4 regions of the Streptomyces sp. NPDC046931 genome follow, and region 1 is predicted to be linked to each of the others. Evidence: riboswitches for the same ligand, from Rfam matches in the RefSeq annotation. Region 1 holds a riboswitch; each other region holds the start of a gene.

The links. Region 1 has a riboswitch for cyclic di-AMP ahead of ABZ876_RS03720 (transglycosylase SLT domain-containing protein). Riboswitches for the same ligand answer to the same signal wherever they lie in the genome.
Positions count from the first base shown of each region.
Region 2: it holds a riboswitch for cyclic di-AMP, as region 1 does, so the genes downstream of both, ABZ876_RS26395 (M23 family metallopeptidase) here and ABZ876_RS03720 (transglycosylase SLT domain-containing protein) in region 1, are expected to answer to the same signal.
Region 3: it holds a riboswitch for cyclic di-AMP, as region 1 does, so the genes downstream of both, ABZ876_RS10180 (transglycosylase family protein) here and ABZ876_RS03720 (transglycosylase SLT domain-containing protein) in region 1, are expected to answer to the same signal.
Region 4: it holds a riboswitch for cyclic di-AMP, as region 1 does, so the genes downstream of both, ABZ876_RS14860 (NlpC/P60 family protein) here and ABZ876_RS03720 (transglycosylase SLT domain-containing protein) in region 1, are expected to answer to the same signal.

Region 1 covers NZ_JBEYWX010000001.1:805,271-810,764, forward strand. Annotated here, with positions in the region: gene ABZ876_RS03715 (polyprenyl synthetase family protein) at 1-520, opposite strand, end outside; cyclic di-AMP (ydaO/yuaA leader) riboswitch at 1,257-1,456, shown strand; gene ABZ876_RS03720 (transglycosylase SLT domain-containing protein) at 1,476-1,985, shown strand; gene ABZ876_RS03725 (HAD family hydrolase) at 1,982-2,851, opposite strand; gene ABZ876_RS03730 (FAD-dependent oxidoreductase) at 3,111-4,313, opposite strand; gene ABZ876_RS03735 (ATP-grasp domain-containing protein) at 4,366-5,494, opposite strand, start outside.
Region 2 covers NZ_JBEYWX010000017.1:45,573-51,066, forward strand. Annotated here, with positions in the region: gene ABZ876_RS26380 (GNAT family N-acetyltransferase) at 1-1,357, opposite strand, end outside; gene ABZ876_RS26385 (HPr family phosphocarrier protein) at 1,533-1,814, shown strand; gene ABZ876_RS26390 (GntR family transcriptional regulator) at 2,050-2,748, opposite strand; gene ABZ876_RS26395 (M23 family metallopeptidase) at 2,948-3,700, opposite strand; cyclic di-AMP (ydaO/yuaA leader) riboswitch at 3,713-3,892, opposite strand; gene ABZ876_RS26400 (pitrilysin family protein) at 4,128-5,494, opposite strand, start outside.
Region 3 covers NZ_JBEYWX010000004.1:94,547-100,040, reverse strand. Annotated here, with positions in the region: gene ABZ876_RS10195 (nucleoside triphosphate pyrophosphohydrolase) at 1-674, shown strand, start outside; gene ABZ876_RS10190 (cytochrome P450) at 733-2,052, shown strand; gene ABZ876_RS10185 (transglycosylase family protein) at 2,231-3,325, shown strand; cyclic di-AMP (ydaO/yuaA leader) riboswitch at 3,524-3,688, shown strand; gene ABZ876_RS10180 (transglycosylase family protein) at 3,693-4,388, shown strand; gene eno (phosphopyruvate hydratase) at 4,711-5,494, shown strand, end outside.
Region 4 covers NZ_JBEYWX010000006.1:253,681-259,174, reverse strand. Annotated here, with positions in the region: gene ABZ876_RS14880 (cytochrome P450) at 1-54, shown strand, start outside; gene ABZ876_RS14875 (SRPBCC family protein) at 175-651, opposite strand; gene ABZ876_RS14870 (PP2C family protein-serine/threonine phosphatase) at 833-2,023, shown strand; gene ABZ876_RS14865 (hypothetical protein) at 2,091-2,618, opposite strand; cyclic di-AMP (ydaO/yuaA leader) riboswitch at 2,899-3,072, shown strand; gene ABZ876_RS14860 (NlpC/P60 family protein) at 3,080-4,447, shown strand; gene ABZ876_RS14855 (PP2C family protein-serine/threonine phosphatase) at 4,578-5,494, shown strand, end outside.

The sequences.
Region 1 (5,494 bases):
CGAGGTAGTGCTCCACCGGGTCACGGCCGTCCCGCGGACCCGCCGTCTCCAGGATCTGTCCCGTGACCAGCCGCTCGAAGGCCTCCGCCTGGATCCGGACCGCCTCCGGGCCGAGATCGGCCAGGATGTGCGACGCCCTCGCGAAGAGGAAGTCACCCGTCAGGACCGCGACCGCGTTGCCCCAGCGGGCGTTGGCGCTGTCCACCCCGCGCCGCACCTCGGCCTCGTCCATCACGTCGTCGTGGTACAGCGTGGCGAGGTGGGTGAGCTCCACGACCACGGCCGAGGGCACGACCCCCGGCGCGTACGGGTCGCCGAACTGCGCCGCGAGCATCACCAGCAGCGGCCGGAACCGCTTCCCGCCCGCACGCACCAGGTGCTGCGCGGCCTCCGTGATGAAGGGCACCTCACTCTTGGTGGCCTCGAGCAGCCCCTCCTCGACAGCGGCCAATCCGGCCTGGACATCGGCTTCAAGAGCCTGGTCCCGCACGCTCAGCCCGAACGGCCCGACGACGGTCACGTGGGGTCTCCTGTCTGCTGATGTCTGCTGATGTCTGCTGACGATCACGCGGTCGGTCTCAAGCACGGTCACTTGGTCGATGACGTCGCCCGTCGACGTGGCTCATCGAGTTTGTCGATCTGTCGCCGTCATCCCTCAAGTCAGCGTATCCGGTCACGTTTCGATCACCACGAGCGCCCACTGTTCCAGGCCGGGCGGTATCGGATCGCGAACGGCATGTCCTTGATCATCTGATACGAACATACATTCCTGATATACCCGGCAAACACCCCTCGCGACCGGGACCGGCCCCTTGCCCCCCAGCCCAAAAGCCCCCGGGGCCACCCCTCCCCGCGTCCGTCGACCGCAAGCCGCCACCCCATACGCCACGGAAGCCGGAGCACGGACTCCCGCCTTCCTCGGTACGGCTGCCCACACCCCCGCACCCCATACCCGCACCCCGGGAACTCCCCTGCCGGACAACCACAACACGAGGAATGTGACCGTTTTGCCCGAATAGACCATTTATGTCATTAAGCGCCGATGGTGACCCGGGGGGCGGGAGTGAAATAGCTCACGTTCGCGACAGGCGGGATACCGCAGGCGTCCCACCAACTCCGCATTTGCTAACGGGAATTTGAATCGCTCCCAACAAACTGGATCACCTTCTCTATTCCCCCATTTCAAGGTCAATTCGGAAGGACTGTGACTTGACCGCTTGTTCCCGACATGTGCTCTCGCATACCTTCCCCTCGATACGAGCGGAACGCCGAATCCTGCCGCCGCTCGAGTGCCCACCGACCACGACGGCAGGAGCGGGGGACCCAGGTAAGCCGCCGATTCGGACACCGCGCCGGAACGGCCAGGGGTGAAGCCGTGGCCTCGACATCGAGGACACGGCCGGGCACCTCCCCGCCCGAACCCGACAGCTCACCTCGCAGGCGCCGGAGAGGAATGCGACATGCCCGCTTTCGCCCTGCCCGCACGCCGTCAGGACCGCGCCTCCAAGGCCGCCCGTCTCACCCGTGCCCTCGCACTCGCGGGGTCGGGTGCCGCCGTTCTCGCCCTGCCGGTCATGGGAGCGACCAGCGCTTCCGCCGCGACCGGTACGCCGGCGACGGCCACCGCCGCCAGCGCCGCCACCGTCAAGACCCTGACGACCCGCGGCACCAACCTCGACAGCTGGATCCGCCAGTCGCTGGAGGTCATGGCCCAGCACGGCATCCCCGGCACGTACGACGGCATCTACCGCAACGTGATGCGCGAGTCGTCCGGCAACCCCAAGGCCATCAACCTGTGGGACTCCAACGCCCGTAAGGGGATCCCGTCGAAGGGTCTGCTCCAGATCATCGACCCGACCTTCGCCGCGTACCACGTGCCCGGCACGGCGTTCGACCCGTACGACCCGGTGGCGAACATCACGGCCGCGTGCAACTACGCCGCCCACCGCTACGGCTCGATCGACAACGTCAACAGCGCGTACTAGTACCGCTCCTCATAGCCGCCGGGCTCCCGGCCGCCGATGATGTCGGCCGGTGTCCGGTGCACCCCGAAGAGTCGTTCGAGGACGACGGCGATGCCGTCGTCCTCGTTCGACACGGTGATCTCGTCCGCCACGGCCTTGAGTTCGGGGTGGGCGTTGGCCATGGCCACCCCGTACGCGGCCCACGCGAACATCGGGATGTCATTGGGCATGTCACCGAAGGCGATGGTCTCCCCCGGGCCGAGGCCCAGGTGGTCGGCGGCCAGTGCCAGCCCCGTCGCCTTGGTGATGCCGCACGGCTGGAGTTCCACGGTGCCGGGCCCGGACATGGTGACCGTCGCGAGAGAACCGACCGCCGCACGGGCCGCCGTCGCCAACTCGTCGTCCGAGAGGGCGTGATGGCGCAGCAGCACCTTGCTGATCGGCTCGCACCACAGGTCGTCGCGCCGCTCGACCCGTACCGCGGGCAGCGTGGGATGCGGCATCCGGTAGCCGGGTTCGACGAGCGTGAGCCCGTCGACCCCGTCCTGGTCGACGGCCGCGTACACCTGCCCCACCTCCGCCTCGATCTTGCCGAGCGCGGTCTCGGCCAACTCCCGGTCCAGGGTGACGGAGAACAGCAGCCGGTTCGCGCCGACGTCGTACACCTGCGCGCCCTGTCCGCACACCGCGAGCCCCTCGCTGCCGAGGTCGTCGAGCAGCGGCCGCACCCTGGGCGCCGGGCGCCCCGTCACGACGAGATGCTGTGCGCCTGCCGCCGAGACCCGCGCCAGGGCGGCCCTTGACCGGTCGGAGAGCGTGTCGTCGTCACGCAACAGCGTTCCGTCCAGGTCGGTGGCGACGAGTGAATATGCGAAGGGTGCGGCCATGATCAGAGAATACGGATGGATCGCCCCGCCGACTCGGCGCGAACCGGAGGACGTCCGGTATCCCGCGTACTGCGAACTCCCCTAGCAGCGCACCGTAGTTGCCGCGCGCCCCTCCGGAACACGACGGACGGCCTGCGGCCCCGGCGTGAACCGTCCTGCGGCCCGGGGACGCGACGGTGCCGCGCCCCCTCCGTGATCCGTGATCCGTGATCCGTGATCCGGATGCCGCTCAACCGTGTGCCGCTCAACCGTGTGCCGCTCAGCCGTGTGCCGCCGCCAGGTGCTTCGCCAGCCGGGGCGAGGCGAACTCCGTGCCGCACACGAAGCGCATCACCGGCCCGTAAGAGGCCGCCGCGGGCAGGCCCGTGAAGTACAGGCCCGGCACGGAGGACACATAACCCGCGCCGAGCCGCGGAGTGCCCCGGCTCACCGCCAGTTCCGTCCGCAGTTCATGGCCCAGGAAGTCCATCGCCGCGATGTCCACGCGGTAGCCGGTGGCGGCGATCACATGGTCCGCGGTGAGTTCCTCCGTGCGGCCCGTGTGCGTCCGGACCGTCAGGACGGGGCTGCCGTCCGGCGCGGACGCGCCGACCACGGCGACGACCTCGCGCACCTGCACCTTGCTCTGGAATCGGTCGCGCAGCCACCACGCGCCGAGCGGGCCGAGGACCCGGCGGACCATGTAGTGACGGGCCTGGCCCGGGAGGAACCGGTACGGGTGCGGATAGTAGCTCAGCGCCCACAGCGACCAGGCGCGGCCGAAGGGCGATTCGGGACGGAACTTCGGCTGCTCCCACGGGGGCGCGCCGAAGGCCACCCTGCCCTGGCCGCGCGAGACCACCCGCACCCGCGCGCCGGCCTCCGCCGCGAGCGCCGCCGTCTCCAGGGCGGACTGTCCCGCGCCGACGACCAGCAACTCCTTGCCGGAGAAGCGGGCCAGGTCATGGTGCTGGGAGCTGTGGGAGACCGGCCCCGTGGGAGTGGGACCGTCCGCCGCTGCTGCGGCCAGCTCCGGCGGGAGGTGGGCGAGGCCCGACAGTCCGGTGGCCACCACGACCGCCCGCGCCGCGAACTGCTCGCCGGAGTCCAGCTTCAGTTCGAAGCCGCCGCCCTGCCGACGATCCACCGAGACGACCTTGACCCGCTCCAGCTCGGGCACCAGTTGCTGCTGGAACCACTCGCCGTAGGCGATGAACGTCTCGATCGGGATGATGTCCTCGTCGGTCACCAGCCGGGCGATGCCCGCCGCGTCGCAGTAGTCGGCCAGGGTGTGGCCGCGCTGGGGTGCGTCGATGTTCGAGGCGACGGGGGTCGACTTCAGCAGCATGCCCTGGGGCATGTGGTCGCGCCAGCTCACCATGGGCTCGCCGAAGACGCGCACCGGGATACCGCGCGCCCGCAGATGGGCGGCGGTGGATAGACCGAACGGCCCGGCACCGATGACTGCTACCGGTTGAATCACGAAGTCCCTCCCCAGGACGCGACGTGCCTACTTCGTGGCGGAGCAGTACGCGCTAGCGCGTACTGGTGGTGGAGCCGCGGCGGTTGGTCCGCCACAACTGATAGAGGTGCTTCGCGCCCGGCCGCACGAAGCGCGCGATCATCGTGAAGAAAGGCCGCGGGTCGTCACCCGCGAACCAGGCAAGCTCCGTACCGATCGCGCGGGCCGGCGCGTGCGGCGTCGTATAGCCGCTGCGCCGGTAGGCGAGCAGGGCCGGCAGGTCGATGTTCTCCACGATGTACCGGTGACCGGCGCGCTGTTCCCCTTCCGGGACCGTGCGGCCGGTCAGGTCCAGATGCATGGCGCGGACGACGTCCACGCCCGCCTCGTTCTCGAAGAGGCGGAACTGGGCGCCCATGCGCGGGTTGAAGTCCAGCAGTTTGTACCGGCCGTCGCGACGGTCGAAGCGCAGGTCCAGGTCGACGATGCCGGTGAAGCCGATCTGCTTGATGAAACGTGCGGCGAGGTCCGCGAGTTCCGGGTTGTCGACGACGTACGCGTTCGCCGTCATACCGGCGTGCGGCGGCCAGGAGCGGACCTTGACGCCGGTGAACATGGCGAGCGGGGTCGAGTCCTGGGCGAAGTACGCGTGCACGATCCAGTCCTCGGCCTCCTCCCGCGGCAGGTACTCCTGGAGAATCACACCGGGGCGCTCGCCCCAGTCGCGGGCGAGCGTGAGCAGCCCCTCCGGGGTGGTGATCCGGGTCGTGCCGTTCACGGCGGGCCGTTCACGGCGTACGAACGCCTCGCGGTTCTTGGCCACGAGCGGGAAGCGGGCCTTCTCGGCGAAGCGCACGATGTCGTCGTACGACTGCGGGAAGGCGGCCTGCGGGCTCGGGATGCCGTGTTCCACACACAGCTCGTGCAGGCCCTGCTTGCTGGCGAGGCGACGCGGCAGCTTGGCGTCCACCTTCGGGAACAGGAAGGGGCCGGCGAGGGCGTCCTGGTGCTCGGCGATCAGGACGGCGGCCTCCTCGTCGGTGGGGACGAGCACCGTCGGCCGGCCGATGCGGCGTCCGATGCGCAGCAGGCCCTCCACGAGCCGTTCCGGTTCCTCCGTCCCGGTGGTCGGCCACACGAAGGCGCGCCGCAGATAGCGGGAGACCGCGGCCGGCGTGTAACGGTCCTCGGTGATGGCGTAC
Region 2 (5,494 bases), on a different contig from region 1:
CCACGACCAGGGGCTTGGCCGCCGCCGTGCGCCGTGCGAGCCGGTTGAACTTGCGCGGGCTGCCGATGGTTTCCAGGTACATCAGGGCGACGTCGGTGTCCGCGTCCTCGTACCAGTACTGGAGGACGTCGTTGCCCGAGACGTCCGACCGGTTTCCGGAGGAGACGAACGTCGACACGCCGGTCACCCCGGTGACGCCTCCGCCGCGGCGGTGCAGCCGGGAGAGCAGTGCGATGCCGATGGCGCCGGACTGGGCGAACAGCCCTATGCGCCCGGTGCGCGGCATCTCGGGCGCGAGGGAGGCGTTGAGCCGGACGTCCGGCGAGGTGTTGATGATCCCGAAGGCGTTGGGCCCGATGATCCGCATCCCGTACGACCGGGCCTGCCGCACCAGCTCCCGCTGGCGCTCCCGTCCCTCCGGCCCGCTCTCGGCGTATCCCGCGGAGATCACCACGAGCCCCTGCACCCCGTGCTCGCCGCACTCGGCGACGACCTCGGGGACGTGCTCCGCGGGGACGGCGACGACCGCGAGGTCCACCGGCTCGGGGATCTCGCGGACGGAGCGGTGGGCGGGCACCCCGTCGAGTTCCATCGGGTCGGCCTCGAAGGCCTTGTTCACCGCGTACAGGTGGCCGGTGTAGCCGCCGTCCTTGAGGTTGCCGAGGAGGCTGCGGCCCACTCCCCCGGGTGTGCGGCCCACCCCGATCACGGCGACCGAGCCGGGCGCGAGCAGTCGCTGCACCGATCGCGCCTCGGCCCGCTGCTCCCGCGCCCGCTGCACGGCCAGCGACCGGTCGGTGGGCTCCAGGCCGAACTCCAGGTGTACGACACCGTCCTCGAAGCTGCGCTTCTGCTGATACCCCGCGTCGGTGAACACCTTGATCATCCTGGTGTTGGCGGGCAGCACCTCGGCGGCGAACCGGCGGATGCCACGCTCCCTGGCGACCGCCGCGATGTGTTCGAGGAGGGCGGACGCGACCCCGCGTCCCTGGTGCGCGTCCTGCACGAGGAAGGCCACCTCGGCCTCGTCGGCCGGCGCGGAGGCGGCCCTGCCGTCGGCCCCGATGCGGTCGTAGCGGACGGTGGCGATGAACTCGCCGCCGATCGTGGCCGCGAGTCCCACCCGGTCCACGAAGTCGTGGTGCGTGAAGCGGTGGACGTCCCTGGCGGACAGCCGGGGGTACGGAGCGAAGAAGCGGTAGTACTTCGACTCGTCCGAGACCTGCTCGTAGAAGCTGACGAGGCGCTCGGCGTCGCCGGCGGTGATGGGTCTGATGCGCGCGGTGCCGCCGTCGCGCAGCACCACGTCGGCCTCCCAGTGGGCGGGATACTCGTACCGGTCCGACGCGGTCTGCATGGGCCCCAGAGTACGGCTCGCGTCCGACAACAGCGCGAGGCAGGCTGGGGGAACCGAGCGGGCGCCGTCCAACATGCGGACCCGCCCGGGGAGGGGGCTTCCGCCCGGTCCGGGAACGCTTCATCATATGGAAAACTGGTCTAGACAACCCTGAACTCCTGAAGGGCAGCAACACATGGCTGAGCGCCGCGTCAACGTCGGCTGGGCCGAGGGCCTCCACGCCCGCCCCGCCTCCATCTTCGTCCGGGCAGCCACGGCCTCCGGGATCCCCGTGACCATCACCAAGGCCGGCGGCAACCCCGTCAACGCCGCCTCCATGCTGGCGGTTCTCAGCCTGGGCGCCCAGGGCGGCGAGGAGGTTGTCCTGGCCTCGGACGCGGAAGGTGCGGATGCCGCGCTGGACCGCCTGGCCAAGCTGGTCGCCGAGGGGCTCGAGGAGCTTCCCGAGACGGTCTGACCCTTCGCACACCACGGTCATGGAAGCCGCGCCGCCCTCGGGTCGGACGCGGCTTCCGCCGTCTTCGGGCACCACCGAATTGCGCCTCGGCCCGGCCGTACGAGAAATGCGGCACCGTCGCGAGAATTAAGCGCGGCACGCCGGAATCACGCACGCCGATTTGGTCGTGCGCATGAGAACGAGGACAGCGGAAATAGACCCCGCCGAATATCCCTCTTTGTATACGGCGTCCGTGTTAATGCCGGACCCCCGACACGTTTACGGCATGTTGCGAAGTCCTCACACGTTCCGCGCGGTCGCCCCCCGCGCCGGGGAAGCGCAGCCGGTGCGCGGCCGTCGCGCGCTCGGCGTGCAGCGCCGTGAGGGCGCGCGCCCGCTCACTGTCCCCGCGTGCGACGGCGTCCACGATGCCGCCGTGCTCGGCCCACGACTCCACGGGGTTGGCCGGCACCTCGACCGTGTACATCCAGGCGATCTTGTGCCGCAGCTGGCCGAGCGTCGAGGTGAGCGCGGGGCTCCCACAGGACTGGGCCAGCGTCTCGTGAAACCATCCGCCCAGAGAGCGCAGATCCTCGCCGGTGCCCCTCCTGGCGCGCTCCTGGCCCAGCCTGACCAGGCCGCGCAGCACCTTGAGATGGGCCGCGGTGCGGCGCTGGGCGGCCCGAGCGGCCCCCAGCGGCTCCAGCAGCATGCGCATCTCCAGCAGGTCGGCGGCCTCCTGATCGGTGGGCTCCGCGACACACGCGCCCGCGTGTCTGCGGGTGACGACGAAGCCCTCGGCCTCCAGGGTCCGCAGGGCCTCGCGCACGGGGACACGGGAGACGCCGTAGCGGCGGGCCAGGAGCTCCTCGGTGAGCCGGCCGCCGCGCTCGTAGACACCCGCGACGATGTCATCACGGATCGCCGTGCATACCGAGTGCGCCGGAATACGCATGACCGACCTCCGCCTTAAACCCCGTGAAACGTCGACGGTTGACGTGTGTTCCGTCGACTCTATTGCAGCGGGGCCGAATTTCCGACGGCAGACCGGATTCCATGGATATTTTTTGGACAGACAACAGTTCGAAACAATGATGGCCCCGGCCGGTGAGCCGGGGCCATCACATCCGGGCGCGCCGCACGGCGGCCGGCCGTCAGACGTTCACGCCGTGCGACCTGAGATAGGCGACGGGGTCGATGTCGGAGCCGTACTCCTGGCTCGTGCGCGCCTCGAAGTGGAGGTGGGGACCGGTGGTGTTGCCGGTGGCCCCGGACAGACCGATCTGCCGGCCGGGAGTGACGCTCTGGCCCACGGAGACACCGATGGACGACAGATGACCGTACTGCGTGTACGTGCCGTCGTTCATCTTGATGACGATCTGGTTGCCGTACGCGCCGCCCCAGCCGATCTCGACGACGGTGCCCGAGCCCACGGCGTGCACGGGCGTGCCCGTGGCGGCGTGGAAGTCGATGCCGGTGTGGGTGCCGGAGGACCACAGGGAGCCGCCGGACTTGTAGCCGGTGGAGACGTAGGAGTGGAAGACAGGCGTCACATACGCGTTGAGACGCTCGCGCTCGGCCTCACGGGCCGCGCGCTCCTTGGCCTCACGTTCCTTGCGCGCCTTCTCCGCGGCCTGCCTGCGCGCCGCCTCCGCGGCCTTCTTCTGCTCGGCGGCCTGCTTCTGGGCGGCTGCCTGGGCGTCGATCTTCTCCGCGACCGAGTCGCCGAGGGCGAGGGCCCGGATCAGTCCGGTCTCCTGGACGGGCTGCCCGGCGGCGAAGGCCGGGGCGGCGAGGGTGCCGATGACGCCGGTGGTGCTGAGCGCCGCGACGCCCATGGCGTTCGTGGTCGTACGCCGCATGCGGCTCGGACGGCGGTGCTTCCCGGTGGCGCAGGTGAACGCCATGAAGTGGCTGGTCCTTTCCTTCCCTCTCGCCTACCGGGTTAGCTGACGGGTTCGGAGCAGGAAGGTCTCCTACGGGCTGACGCCCGATTCACCCCAGGGACTGCATGAGCCCCCAGCCGCGAAGGCGCGAGGGCAAGGTGGGTCCCCGGCTCCCCTGGCTCGCGCCGTACGGGGACTCGGCGATGGCTGTCCGGTGCCGCGGGTGCGGCGCACTGCCTGACGGACAGCCCGACAGACGCTAGAAGCGCTCTCTTCGGGTCGGCAAACCGATCAGGGGGTTTGTAGCGCATCCCACAGGGCAGAGGGGCGGTCTCTGTGGCAATACGGACAAACTCACGAGTGAGCCCGAACGAGCGGGCCCTGGTGACGCAAGACGTCACCAGGGCCCCTTCGGAACGTCGCCGTCCCGGACGCGTACGAGGCGTCTCTACTCCGCCCGTACGACGCGGACTTCACCGATGCCGAGCGCCTTGACGGGCTCCTCGATCTGCGCGGCGTCGCCCACCAGGATGGTCACCAGACGGTCCACGGGGAAGGCGTTCACGACCGCGGCCGTGGCCTCGACCGTGCCCGTCTCGGCGAGCTTCTGATACAGCGTCGACTGGTAGTCGTCCGGCAGGTGCTGTTCGACCTGGTCGGCGAGCGTGCTCGCGACGGCCGCCGCGGTCTCGAACTTGAGCGGTGCCACACCCACCAGGTTCTGCACGGCGACGTCTCGCTCGGCGTCCGTCAATCCCTCGGCGGCGAGGGTGCGCAGCACCTTCCAGAGGTCGTCGAGCGCGGGGCCGGTGTTCGGCGTGTCGACGGAACCGCTGATGGCCAGCATCGCGGCGCCGGTGCCGTCGGGCACGGAACGCAGCACCTGGCCGAACGCCCGCACACCGTAGGTGTAGCCCTTCTCCTCGCGCAGGACGCGGTCCAGGCGGGAGGTGAGGGTGCCGCCGAGGCAGTACGTACCGAGCACCTGTGCGGGCCACACCCGGTCGTGGCGGTCGGCGCCGACGCGGCCGATGAGCAGCTGCGTCTGGACCGCGCCGGGGCGGTCGACGATGACCACGCGGCCGCTGTCGTCCGCGGTCACCGGGGGCGCGGGACGCGGCTTGGCGGGCGCCGCCGTCCAGGCCCCGAGCGTCTCGCCGAGGAGCGCGTCGAGGTCGACGCCGGTGAGGTCGCCGACCACGACGGCGGCGGCGGTCGAGGGCCGCACATGCCGCTCGTAGAAGGCGCGGACCGCCGCGGAGTCGATGGCCGCGACCGTCTCCTCGGTGCCCTGGCGCGGGCGCGACATCCGCGAGGACGCCGGGAACAGCTGCTTGGAGAGCTCCTTGGCGGCGCGGCGGGCCGGGTTGGCGGTCTCGTGCGGGATCTCGTCGAGGCGGTTGCGCACCAGGCGCTCGACCTCGCTGTCGTCGAACGCCGGTGACCTCAGGGCGTCGGCGAGCAGTCCGAGCGCCTTCGGAAGGCGGGAGACCGGCACTTCGAGGGACAGGCGCACACCGGGGTGGTCGGCATGCTGGTCGAGGGTGGCGCCGCAGCGCTCCAGCTCGGCGGCGAACTCCTCGGCCGAGTGCTTGTCGGTGCCTTCGGAGAAGGCGCGCGCCATGATCGTGGCGACGCCGTCGAGGCCGGCCGGCTCAGCGTCCAGGGGCGCGTCGAGGAGCACCTCGACGGCGACGACCTGCTGGCCGGGGCGGTGGCAGCGCAGCACCGTCAGACCGTTGTCCAGCGCGCCGCGTTCGGGCTCGGGGAACGCCCAGGGCCGGGCCGTGCCGGGCTGGGGCTGCGGGTGGAAGT
Region 3 (5,494 bases), on a different contig from region 1:
GCCTCCTCGACCTGGTGCAGGTCATGGACCGTATCCGCGCCGAGTGCCCCTGGTCCTCGCGGCAGACCCACCAGGGCCTCGCCAAGTACGGCATCGAGGAGGCGTACGAGCTGGTCGAGGCGATCGAGGCGGGCGACCGGGAGGAACTGCGCGAGGAGCTGGGCGACGTCCTGCTCCAGGTCGTCTTCCACGCCCGGATCGCCGAGGAGGACCCGGAGGCCCCCTTCTCCATCGACGACGTGGCGGGCGGCATCGTCGCCAAGCTGATCCACCGCCACCCGCACGTCTTCGGCGACGAGACCGCGACGACGCCGGAGGAGGTCAAGGAGCACTGGCTGCGCACCAAGGCGATCGAGAAGCAGCGCACGTCGGTGACGGAGGGCGTCCCCCTGGGGCAGCCGGGCCTGGCTCTGGCGGCGAAGCTGTCGTCCCGTGTGCGCTCGGCCGGCCTCGAGGTGCCGCTGCCGCAGGGCGAGGGCATCGGCTACGAACTGCTGGCGCTGGCCGCGCACGCGGAGGCGGAGGGTGTGGACCCGGAGGCGGCCCTGAGAGCCGCCGCCCGCGCCTACCGCGACGCGGTACGGGCCGCCGAGGGGCTCGGCCCGGTGAGCGGGGAGCCCGGGACGGACGCCGAGGGACTCGGGACCCACGCCGAGGGGCTCGGGACGGACTGAGGCAGCTGCTCCGGGACCTGGCGGGGCGGGACGGGGCGGGCGTGGATACCGTCGAGGAGTGACCGACCAGCACCAGCCCGCCTGCCCCTCTTCCACCTCCGCTCCCGAACTCTTCACCTGGGAGTTCGCCGCCGATCCCTACCCCGCTTACGCCTGGCTCCGCGAGCACGCCCCCGTGCACCGGACGCGGCTGCCGAGCGGTGTGGAGGCCTGGCTGGTCACCCGGTACGCCGACGCCAAGGAGGCCCTCGCCGACCAGCGGCTCAGCAAGAATCCGGCGCATCACGACGAGCCCGCGCACGCCAAGGGGAAGACCGGCATCCCCGGCGAGCGCAAGGCCGAGCTGATGACGCACCTGCTCAACATCGACCCGCCGGACCACACCCGGCTGCGCCGGCTGGTCTCCAAGGCGTTCACTCCGCGCCGCGTCGCCGAGTTCGCGCCTCGCGTGCAGGAGCTGGCCGATCAGCTCATCGACCGGTTCGCGGACCGCGGCTGTGCCGATCTCATTCACGAGTTCGCCTTCCCGCTCCCCATCTACGCGATCTGCGACATGCTCGGAGTCCCCCGTGAGGACCAGGACGACTTCCGGGACTGGGCGGGCATGATGATCCGGCACCAGGGAGGCCCCCGGGGCGGGGTCGCACGGTCCGTGAAGAAGATGCGCGGGTACCTCGCCGACCTCATCCACCGCAAGCGCGAGGCTCTGCCCGACGCCCCCGGACCCGGCGAGGACCTCATCTCCGGCCTCATCCGCGCCTCCGACCACGGTGAGCACCTCACCGAGAACGAGGCCGCCGCCATGGCCTTCATCCTGCTCTTCGCCGGGTTCGAGACCACCGTCAACCTCATCGGCAACGGTACGTACGCCCTTCTCACCCACCCCGGGCAGCGGGCCCGCCTCCAGACCTCGCTCGCCCGCGGCGAGAGGGATCTCCTCGCCACCGGCGTCGAGGAACTCCTGCGCTACGACGGCCCGGTGGAGCTGGCCACCTGGCGGTTCGCCACCCGGCCGCTCACCATCGGCGGGCAGGACATCGCCCCCGGCGACCCCGTGCTCGTGGTGCTCGCCTCCGCGGACCGGGATCCGGAGCGGTTCGCCGACCCCGGGGTCCTCGACCTCGCCCGCCGCGACAACCAGCACCTCGGTTACGGCCACGGCATCCACTACTGCCTCGGCGCCCCCCTCGCCCGGCTGGAGGGACAGACCGCCCTCGCCACACTCCTCACCCGTCTCCCCGACCTGCGACTCGCGGTGGATTCTGCCGATCTGCGCTGGCGCGGAGGGCTCATCATGCGCGGATTGCGCACGCTTCCTGTGGAGTTCACACCAGTTCCGGAGAAAGATCACCGACATAGCGCCCGCGGGGCGAAGTGAGGTGGCGGACACGCCGACGGTCACAGGAAGGTGACATTTTCTCAACTCCGTGATCTTCACGTGATCTGCGCTGCATTAACTTGTGACAAGTGATCGTCTGGTTATACGTTCACGCAGCAGCACGGCGGTACGCCACGGCCGCCGCGTTGGTCACTGCTGTCGTGTGAAAGGCAACCGCATGCTCTCCGGGAACGGTCGTCACCGTCGCCCTCGCCAGGCTCCTGCACTCCTCGTCGCGGCGGGGGTGACCGGATCAGCGATCGCCATCCCGCTCCTCGGCGCCACCGGTGCGAGTGCGGCCAGCGGCACGACCTGGGACCGGGTCGCGGAATGCGAGAGCGGCGGGACCTGGAGCGCCGACACCGGCAACGGCCGCTACGGCGGACTCCAGTTGACACAGGAGGACTGGGACAGGTACGGCGGTCTCGACTACGCCCAGCGCCCCGACCAGGCCAGCCGCTCGCAGCAGATCGCCGTCGCCGAGAAGATCCTCGAAGACCGGGGTGTCTCCATCTGGAGCACCTGCGGACTGGTCTCCGGCCTGAGCAAGGACTCGGCTGCCGCGGACGTCGACACGGGCCTGGCCGGCGACTCCTCCGGCGGCGGCTCCTTCTCGTCCTCGTACTCCGGCATGGGTGACGGACTGTCCCAGTCATCCAACTGGTCCCAGCAGTCCCATTCATCGAAGTCCTCCGGGCCGTCCGCCTCGGCTCCGTCGTCGCCCTCTTCGCCGTCTTCCTCCTCCGCGTCCCCGTCGTCGCCCTCATCCCCGTCCTCCACACCGTCCTCCTCGTCTCCCTCCTCTCCCTGGTCCTCCTCCTCGTCCTCGCCCTCGACATCGGCCACCGACCCCACCGAGAGCGGCACCGATGGCGGATCGGGGAGTCTGCTCGGCGCGCTCACGGCCACGACGAAGCGCGACGGTGCGGACAAGCCCGGGCAGAGCGGCGCGCCTTCGGATGCGGACGAGGCCTCGGGTGCCGGCCGTCACCGGGGTGACAGTGCCGACGAGAGCGCCGCGGACGGCCGTACCGGCGACACGGCCGGCCGTCACGCCTCCCGTGGTGCCACCGCCGCGCGGGACACCGTCGACGACTCGTACACCGTGCGCCCCGGGGACAATCTGTCGGCGATCGCCGACTCCCTTGACGTCAAAGGTGGATGGGCCGCCCTCTATGACGCGAACAAGAAGACGGTCGGCGCCGATCCCGACCTCATCGTTCCCGGTCAGAGCCTTGCGCTCGCGGACGAGTCGTCCGGGGACGATTCCTGAACTCGCCTCTGACCGGCGGCACTTCGCGCCCTGCTTCGCGCTGAATGTCCGGTTTGGCGAGAGTGAGACATGAGTCTCATAAGCCCTGATCGTCTTTGAAATTGGGGCGATCGAATGCTTACGGTCGTGATCGCTCGCCACAGCGGGCCCCGACGGTCGCAACGCCGAATCCTGCCAGCGGCCGTACGGGAACAGTCGTCGCGTCAAGCGCCGTAGGCAGGAGCGGGGGACCCAAGGTAGGTGCCGCACCCGGGAGTTGACCGGGCGGCTAGGGGTGGAGCCGCGCGCCGAGAGGTGCGCGGCCGGGCAACTCAACCGGCCCGAACCCGACAGCTCACCTCGCAGGCGTCGGTGAGGGGATCGAACCATGCTGTGTTCCGGTAAGGGTAAGCACCGCCGCCCGTCCAAGGCCGTCCGCGCCATTGCACTCGCCGGTGTCACCGGCGCCGCCGTCGCCGCCCCGCTGATGGCGGCCGGCAACGCCTCCGCCGCAACCGCCTCCCAGTGGGACGCCGTCGCCCGGTGCGAGTCCGGCGGCAACTGGTCCATCAACACCGGCAACGGCTTCTACGGCGGTCTGCAGTTCACCAACTCGACCTGGGCCGCGTACGGCGGCACCGCCTACGCCCCGCGGGCAGACCTGGCCTCCGAGGGACAGCAGATCGCCGTCGCCGAGAAGGTCCTCGCGGGCCAGGGCAAGGGCGCCTGGCCGGTCTGCGGCACGGGTCTGTCCAGCACCCCCTACAGCGGTGCCGCGGCCTCCACCGGCAACTCGAGCGGCGCCGGCAGCTCCGCGAAGAGCACCACCACCCGCTCCACCGAGCACCAGACAGCCAACCGCTCCGCGCAGCGCCCGGCCCCTCGTAAGACCGTCACCACCCCGACCGGCAAGAAGGTCGAGAAGGGCGACGGCGAGTACAAGGTCGTCAAGGGCGACACCCTCAGCTCGATCGCCGAGCGGCACCACGTCCAGGGCGGCTGGGAGAAGCTGTTCCAGCTGAACAAGGACATCATCGAGGATGCCGACATCATCTACCCGGGCCAGCAGCTGCACCTGAAGTGACAGCCGGCCGGTCCCTGACGGCTGTCCGTCGGCCGGCCCCCAGTGCCTTCACCAGCGCGGCCCCCGGAGCGGGGGCCGCGTGAGGACCGCCCCCGTTCCCACGGGCTCCCCGCTCCGGTGCGTGTTCCCCCGTACGCGCCGGAGCGGGGCTTTTTGCTTCCGCGCCCCCTCTTGGCCCCCCGCCTTTGTTCCGTACTGGAACAATGGGTACCGTCACCCTGTCCACGGGACGGTCGGTCGGCTGGCCGCCGCCCCGGGGCGGTTAGGCTCTAGGCGCAAGGCACACCAGCCCCGCACCAACAGCGTCACATCCACGAAGGAGATGCTCGTGCCGTCCATCGACGTCGTCGTAGCCCGGGAAATCCTGGACTCCCGAGGCAACCCCACGGTCGAGGTCGAGGTCGGCCTCGACGACGGCAGCACGGGTCGTGCCGCCGTTCCCTCCGGCGCCTCCACCGGCGCCTTCGAGGCCATCGAGCTCCGTGACGGAGACCCGAACCGCTACCAGGGCAAGGGTGTCGAGAAGGCCGTCCTCGCGGTCATCGAGCAGATCGGCCCGGAGCTGGTCGGCTACGACGCCACCGAGCAGCGCCTGATCGACCAGGCCATGTTCGACCTGGACGCGACCGACAACAAGGGCTCCCTCGGCGCCAACGCCATCCTGGGCGTCTCCCTCGCCGTCGCCCACGCCGCCTCCGAGGCCAGCGACCTCCCGCTCTTCCGCTACCTGGGCGGCCCGAACGCGCACCTGCTGCCGGTGCCGATGATGAACATCCTGAACGGCGGCTCGCACGCCGACTCCAATGTGGACATCCAGGAGTTCATGATCGCCCCGATCGGCGCGGAGTCCTTCTCCGAGGCCCTGCGCTGGGGCACCGAGGTCTACCACACGCTGAAGAAGGTGCTGAAGGGCAAGGGCCTGTCCACCGGCCTCGGCGACGAGGGCGGCTTCGCCCCGAACCTCGGTTCCAACCGTGAGGCCCTCGACCTCATCCTCGAGGCGATCAAGCAGGCCGGGTACGTCCCCGGCGAGCAGATCGCCCTCGCGCTCGACGTCGCCGCCTCCGAGTTCTACAAGGACGGCAAGTACCTCTTCGAGGGCAAGG
Region 4 (5,494 bases), on a different contig from region 1:
GTGCTGCGCGGCCCACGCCATCTGCTCGTCGGTTTCGGCGGTCTGCGCCCCTGAGCGGACGGCGTCCAGGGCGCGAACCGCCACACGGCGTCGTCCCCTACTCCGGCCGCCCGCAGACACCGCGGCGCCCAGGCCGCGCACAGACGCCTGGGCGCCGCGGATCCACGGTCCTTCTCAGCCTGTGGCGCCGGGGTCACCGGGGCGGATGCGTCCACGCCAGGCTCCGGATTCGCGCCCTTGCTGTTCGATGAACTCCTTGAAGCGTCGCAGGTCGCCCTTGATCCGCCGGTCGATGATCCCCAGGGTGTCCGCGGTCTTCTCCGCGGCGCCGCCGGGCTCGACGTCCATCGCGAGTTCCACCCGGGTGTGCATGTCGTCCACGCGCTGGAAGCGGACCGTGCCCTTCTGCTTCGTGTCACCGCTGATGGTGCGCCAGGTGATGCGCTCGTCGGGGAGCTGGTCGACGATCTCGGTGTCGAACTCCCGGCGCACGCCGCCGATCTTGGTGGTCCAGTGGTTGTGGCGGTCGTCGAGCTGCCTGACCTCCTCGACGCCCTCCATGAAGTTCGGGAACTCCTCGAACTGCGTCCACTGGTTGTAGGCGGTGCGGACGGGGACCTCCACCTCGACCGTTTCCTTGACCGTGCTCATCTGCGCCTCCTTCTCGGCTGATCGAATCGGGGCGGGCCGTCGGCCCGCCGCCCGGATCCGGCACATAGCGCCGAGTACCCAGCGAGGACGGGTTTACGGCCGACGGCCCGAGCCGGGCCGGGACCAGCCGTGCACGCGCACCCGGTGGCCGGGCGACCGATGGCGAGGCAGGGTGGTAGCCATGGGTTTCCGGCAAGAGGTCGTCGCCGGGCTACGGCAGTCGTGGCAGTCGAGCCATGCGCTCCTGCTGTTTCCCATCGCGCTCATCGTGGCGATCACGCTGGTGGACATCCACTCCCCCGAGAGCATCCACCTCGGACCCGCGCTGGTGATCGCGCCCGCGCTCACTCCTTCGTTCGCCGGCCCCCGGCTGACCGGCCTGGTCGGGGCGCTGGCGGTGGCCGCGCAAGTCGTCATCGCCGTACTGCACGGCGGGCTGTACACGACCAACCACATCGTGCAGATCCTCACCCTGTTCCTGCTGTCGTTGATCACCGTGGTCTACTGCGCCTTCCGGGACCGGCGCCGTGCGCAGCTGGCCCAGGTCCGGTCGGTGGCCGAGGCCGCACAGCACGTCCTGCTGTGGCCCCTGCCGGAACGCATCGGCCCGCTGACGGTGGCCTGCCTCTACCTGGCGGCCGAGGACGAGGCGCAGATCGGCGGCGACCTCTACGCCGCCACCCGGGCCGGCAGCAGGGTGCGCGTCATGATCGGCGATGTCCGCGGCAAGGGTCTCTCCGCCATCGGTGAGGCCGCCCTGCTGCTCGGCGCCTTCCGGGAGGCGGGCCACCGGCAGACGTCCCTGCTGGAGCTGGCCGCGACCCTGGAGCAGAGCGTGACCCGCTATCTGGCCGACTTCGAGCCGCCCGAGGAACTGGGCGAACGCTTCGCCACCGCCCTGCTGATGGAGATCCCCGACGGGGACCCCGTCACCCGCATGACCAGCTGCGGGCACCCTCCGCCGCTGCTGCTCAGCCCTGGTCACGTGGTCACCGTCCCGAGCGTGCACCCCGCCCCGCCGATGGGGATCGGCTCGGCACACGCGGCGGACTACCACCTGGACGTGTTCTCCTTCGAGCCCGGCGACACCCTGCTGCTGTACACGGACGGCGTCATCGAGGCCAGGGACACCAGCGGCCGCTTCTATCCGCTCGTGGACCGTGCGGCCCTGTGGACCGAGGAGAGCCCGGAGTCGCTGCTGCACCGGCTACGGCGTGACCTCCTCGCCCACACGGGCGGGCACCTCGACGACGACGCCGCGCTCATCGCGCTCCATCGCACCCCGAGCGTCCACCACGCCCATCCGCACCCGCGGATCATTCATGCCGACGGGTTCCGTCACCGGCCCGGAAGCCGGCCGCAGGACACGTGAACCCGGCTGACCGAACCCGCCGCTCCCGCGGTCCTCATGTCTCCTAAGGCGGGTCGGCCCCGCGCGGTCAGTCCTTCAGGGCGAGCTTGCACGCGATGACCAGCAGGCCGATCACGAGGTTGACCGCCGCGGCGACGACCACGAGGCGCCAGGAGGCACCGGCGTGGCGCGCGGCGGCCGCCGACCAGCCCACCTGCCCGGCCACGGCGACGGCGAGCGACAGCCAGACCGCGCCCCGCACGTCCAGACCCAGCAGCGGGCTGACGGCGACTGCGGCGGCCGGCGGGACGGCTGCCTTGACGATCGGCCACTCGTCACGGCACACAAGCAGGGCGACCCGGCGGTCCAGACTCGGCTGCGCCAGATGCGCGCCGAACAACTGGGCGTGCACATGCGCGGCCCAGAACACCACGCCGGTGCTCATCAGCAGGGCCACCAACTCCGCGCGCGGCAACGGGCCGTTGGTGCCGGCGCCGACCACCACCGAGGCGGCGAGCAGGGAGCCGTAGACACCGCCGGTGTAGTCGGCACGGGCCCGGCGCTCGGCGAGGCGCGCACGGGATTCGGAGTCGTCCGCCTTGGACGTGCGTCGCATGGGGGATGACCTTCCTGATCGTTCCGCCTCATCATGCCGGGACCGGGCGCCGCCCACCGTCATCGGCGCGGTGCCCGGATGGCCCGCGCTCGCTTCCGGCCGGAGAAACGGCGTCGGGTCGAGGGGCGGACCGGGAAAACGGCAAGCTCCGCTGGAACGTCAGAACGAAATTCACACATAGGTATCGGACATTTCGCGCTTCAATCTTCACGCGAGGCACACAAGTTGGCTAGGTTGACGCATGGGCCACGTAACTCCCTCCGGCGAACCGCGCCGGGTTGCGCGGCCTCCGCCGAATCCGGTGCACCCCGAGTGCAGCCGGAACCGGGGACCCAACCGACCATGGGGTGAATCGGCCCAACTGCCCTGCGGGGCAAGGGCCGTAGGGCGCGCCTTCCGGATCCGTCCGCCCGAACCCGACAGCTAACCCGGTAGGCGGAGCACGGAAGGAGTACGACCCCATGGCGCCGGAGCGAACCCCGGGCCCCGGAGGCTTCGGCCTTCCCGGCATGCGCAGGTTCACCGAGGACGACGGGCCGAGCCGCGCCGAGGTCCAGCAGCGGATCCACAACCTGTACGACCGCGCGGAGACCGACAGCGGAACCTTCAACGCGACGCGCGCGGCGGCGACGGGTATGGCGAGAGGCGCCAACCGGGTGTTCGGCGAGGAGCGGCGCCGCGCCGATCCCGTACTCGACGACGTGGCCAAGCAGTGGTTCGAGGCGGCACGCCTGAGGCTGGGTCCGACCGTTCCGGCCGCGCTGCCCGCCGACAGAATGCCGGACGGCACGGGGGCTGCCGGGTCCTCGGCCTCGGCGAAGCGTCCGGGCAGCGAGCTCGTACTCCGTGAGCTGGGGACGGCGGACCGGCCCGTGCGCGAACTGACCGCCGGACGGGCCGCGGGCCCGGTGGCGGAACTGACGGCCGGCCCCGCGGCGGAACGGACCGGGGCTCCCGTGGCGGAACTGACCGCCGGCCCCGTGGCCGCGCTGCCCGCGGTCCCCGAGAATCGGCCGGAGGCGCCCAGGGCCCTGCCCGCACCCGTGGCCGAGACCGGACCGTCCGCGCCGGGGACCGCCAAGGAGCGCAATCAGCGGAAGCTCGCCGCGGCCCGTGACCTGCTGGCGCAGCACACCGCACGGCACGCCACGCGGCTCCCGGCGATTGAGTCCCGGCCCGCCGAGGACACCTGGCGCACGGCCGAGGGGCAGCCGGGCCGTGTGGTCGAGGAGGCATGGCAACAGCTCCCCGCCACCGGACCGCTGCTCACCCCGCTCCCCTCGCTCCCCACCCCCGAGCCGCTCTTCACCGCCGAACCGCTCCTCACCGCGCCCTTGCCGCTCCCCACCGCCGAACCGCTCCTGACCACACCCCTGCCGCTCCCCACCACCGAACTGCTGTTCGACACCGAGGCCGTGTTCGGTACCGGGAGCCTCCTCGGGACCGGCGGGACGCAGGAGCCGGGGCATGAGACCAAGGCCGCGAAGGCGGTCGCCTTCGCCCGTGCGCAGATCGGCCGGCCGAGTCTCTGGGGCGCGGCCGGACCGGACTCGTACGACGCCGCCGGTCTGATCCAGGCCGCCTGGAAGGCCGCCGGGGTGACCCTCCCTCGTACGGCCCGCGATCAGGCGGGCGCCGGCACGGCGATCCCCCTCACCGACATCCGGGCAGGTGACCTCGTCTTCTTCAACCAGGACGCCGGTCACGTCGGCCTGTGCACCGGCGACGGCACGATGATCCACGCGCCGGGTCCGGGCGCCTTCATCCGCGAGGAGTCGGTCTTCTACGCCGGGGATGCGGCGATCCACAGCGCGACACGGCCCGCGTGACCCGGCGGCGGCAGCCCCGTTCCGGCAGTCGCCGTACCGGTCACCCGGGGCGCCTCACCAGGGCGTTCGGGCGAATCCGCCGCCTCGGTCCGCATTGCGGCAGGCGGCTTCGCGTAGGAGCGTAGGGGATGTGAAGAGCCTGGGCGCCGAGCGGTCACCCCGCAAACGGGAGCGGCGGGGCTGGCTGAGCGGCGCACCGCCCCCTCGGGGGGTGAAGGTGCTGCCCGTGGTCCTGCTGGTGGTCGTCGGCATCGTCAGCCTGGTCGCACCCTCGCCGTTGGACATCGGTTTCCTCCTGGGAGCCATCCCGCCGCTGGCCGTCCTCTCCTACGGCCCCGCGGCCACCGCCCTCCTCGGCGCCCTGGTCGTCGGACTCCAGCACACCCGCGCCTTCCACCTGGACCGGCCGGGCAACGCGGACCTGCTCACCATCACCTTCGTATCCGTGCTGAGCGTCTTCGTGTCGTATGTGCGCAGCCATCGCGACGCCCAGCTGGACATGGAACGCACGGTGGCCGAAGCGGCCCAGAACGCACTGGTTCCCCCGCTGCCCGAGCGGGTCGGCCCGATCCGCTGCACCGGCCTGTACCGGGCGGCCCAGCGCGGGACGCTCGTCGGCGGCGACTTCTTCGATGTGCGCGAAGGTCGCACCGGGATACGGGCGGTGATGGGCGACGTGCAGGGGCATGGGCTGTCGGCGGTCGCGACCGTCTCCTCCCTGCTCGGGGCCTTCCGGGAGGCGGTGCTCGACCAGCCCGACCTGCCGTCGGTCGCGGGCCGCCTGGACCGCAGGCTGCTCGTGGACTCGGGGGGCTCCCGGCTCGCGGAACTGTTCGCGACAGCGGTGCTGCTGGAGTTCACCCCCGATGCCCGGTGGGTGCGGATCATCGCCTGCGGCAGTCCGTTGCCGCTGCTGCTCCACGACGGCAAGGCCACCGAGGTCCAGGTGTCGTCCGGTACTCCCCTCGGGATCGGGCTGTGCGAACAGACGACGTACGACGAGGTCACCTGGCCGCTCGAACCCGGCGACCGGCTGTTCCTGGCCTC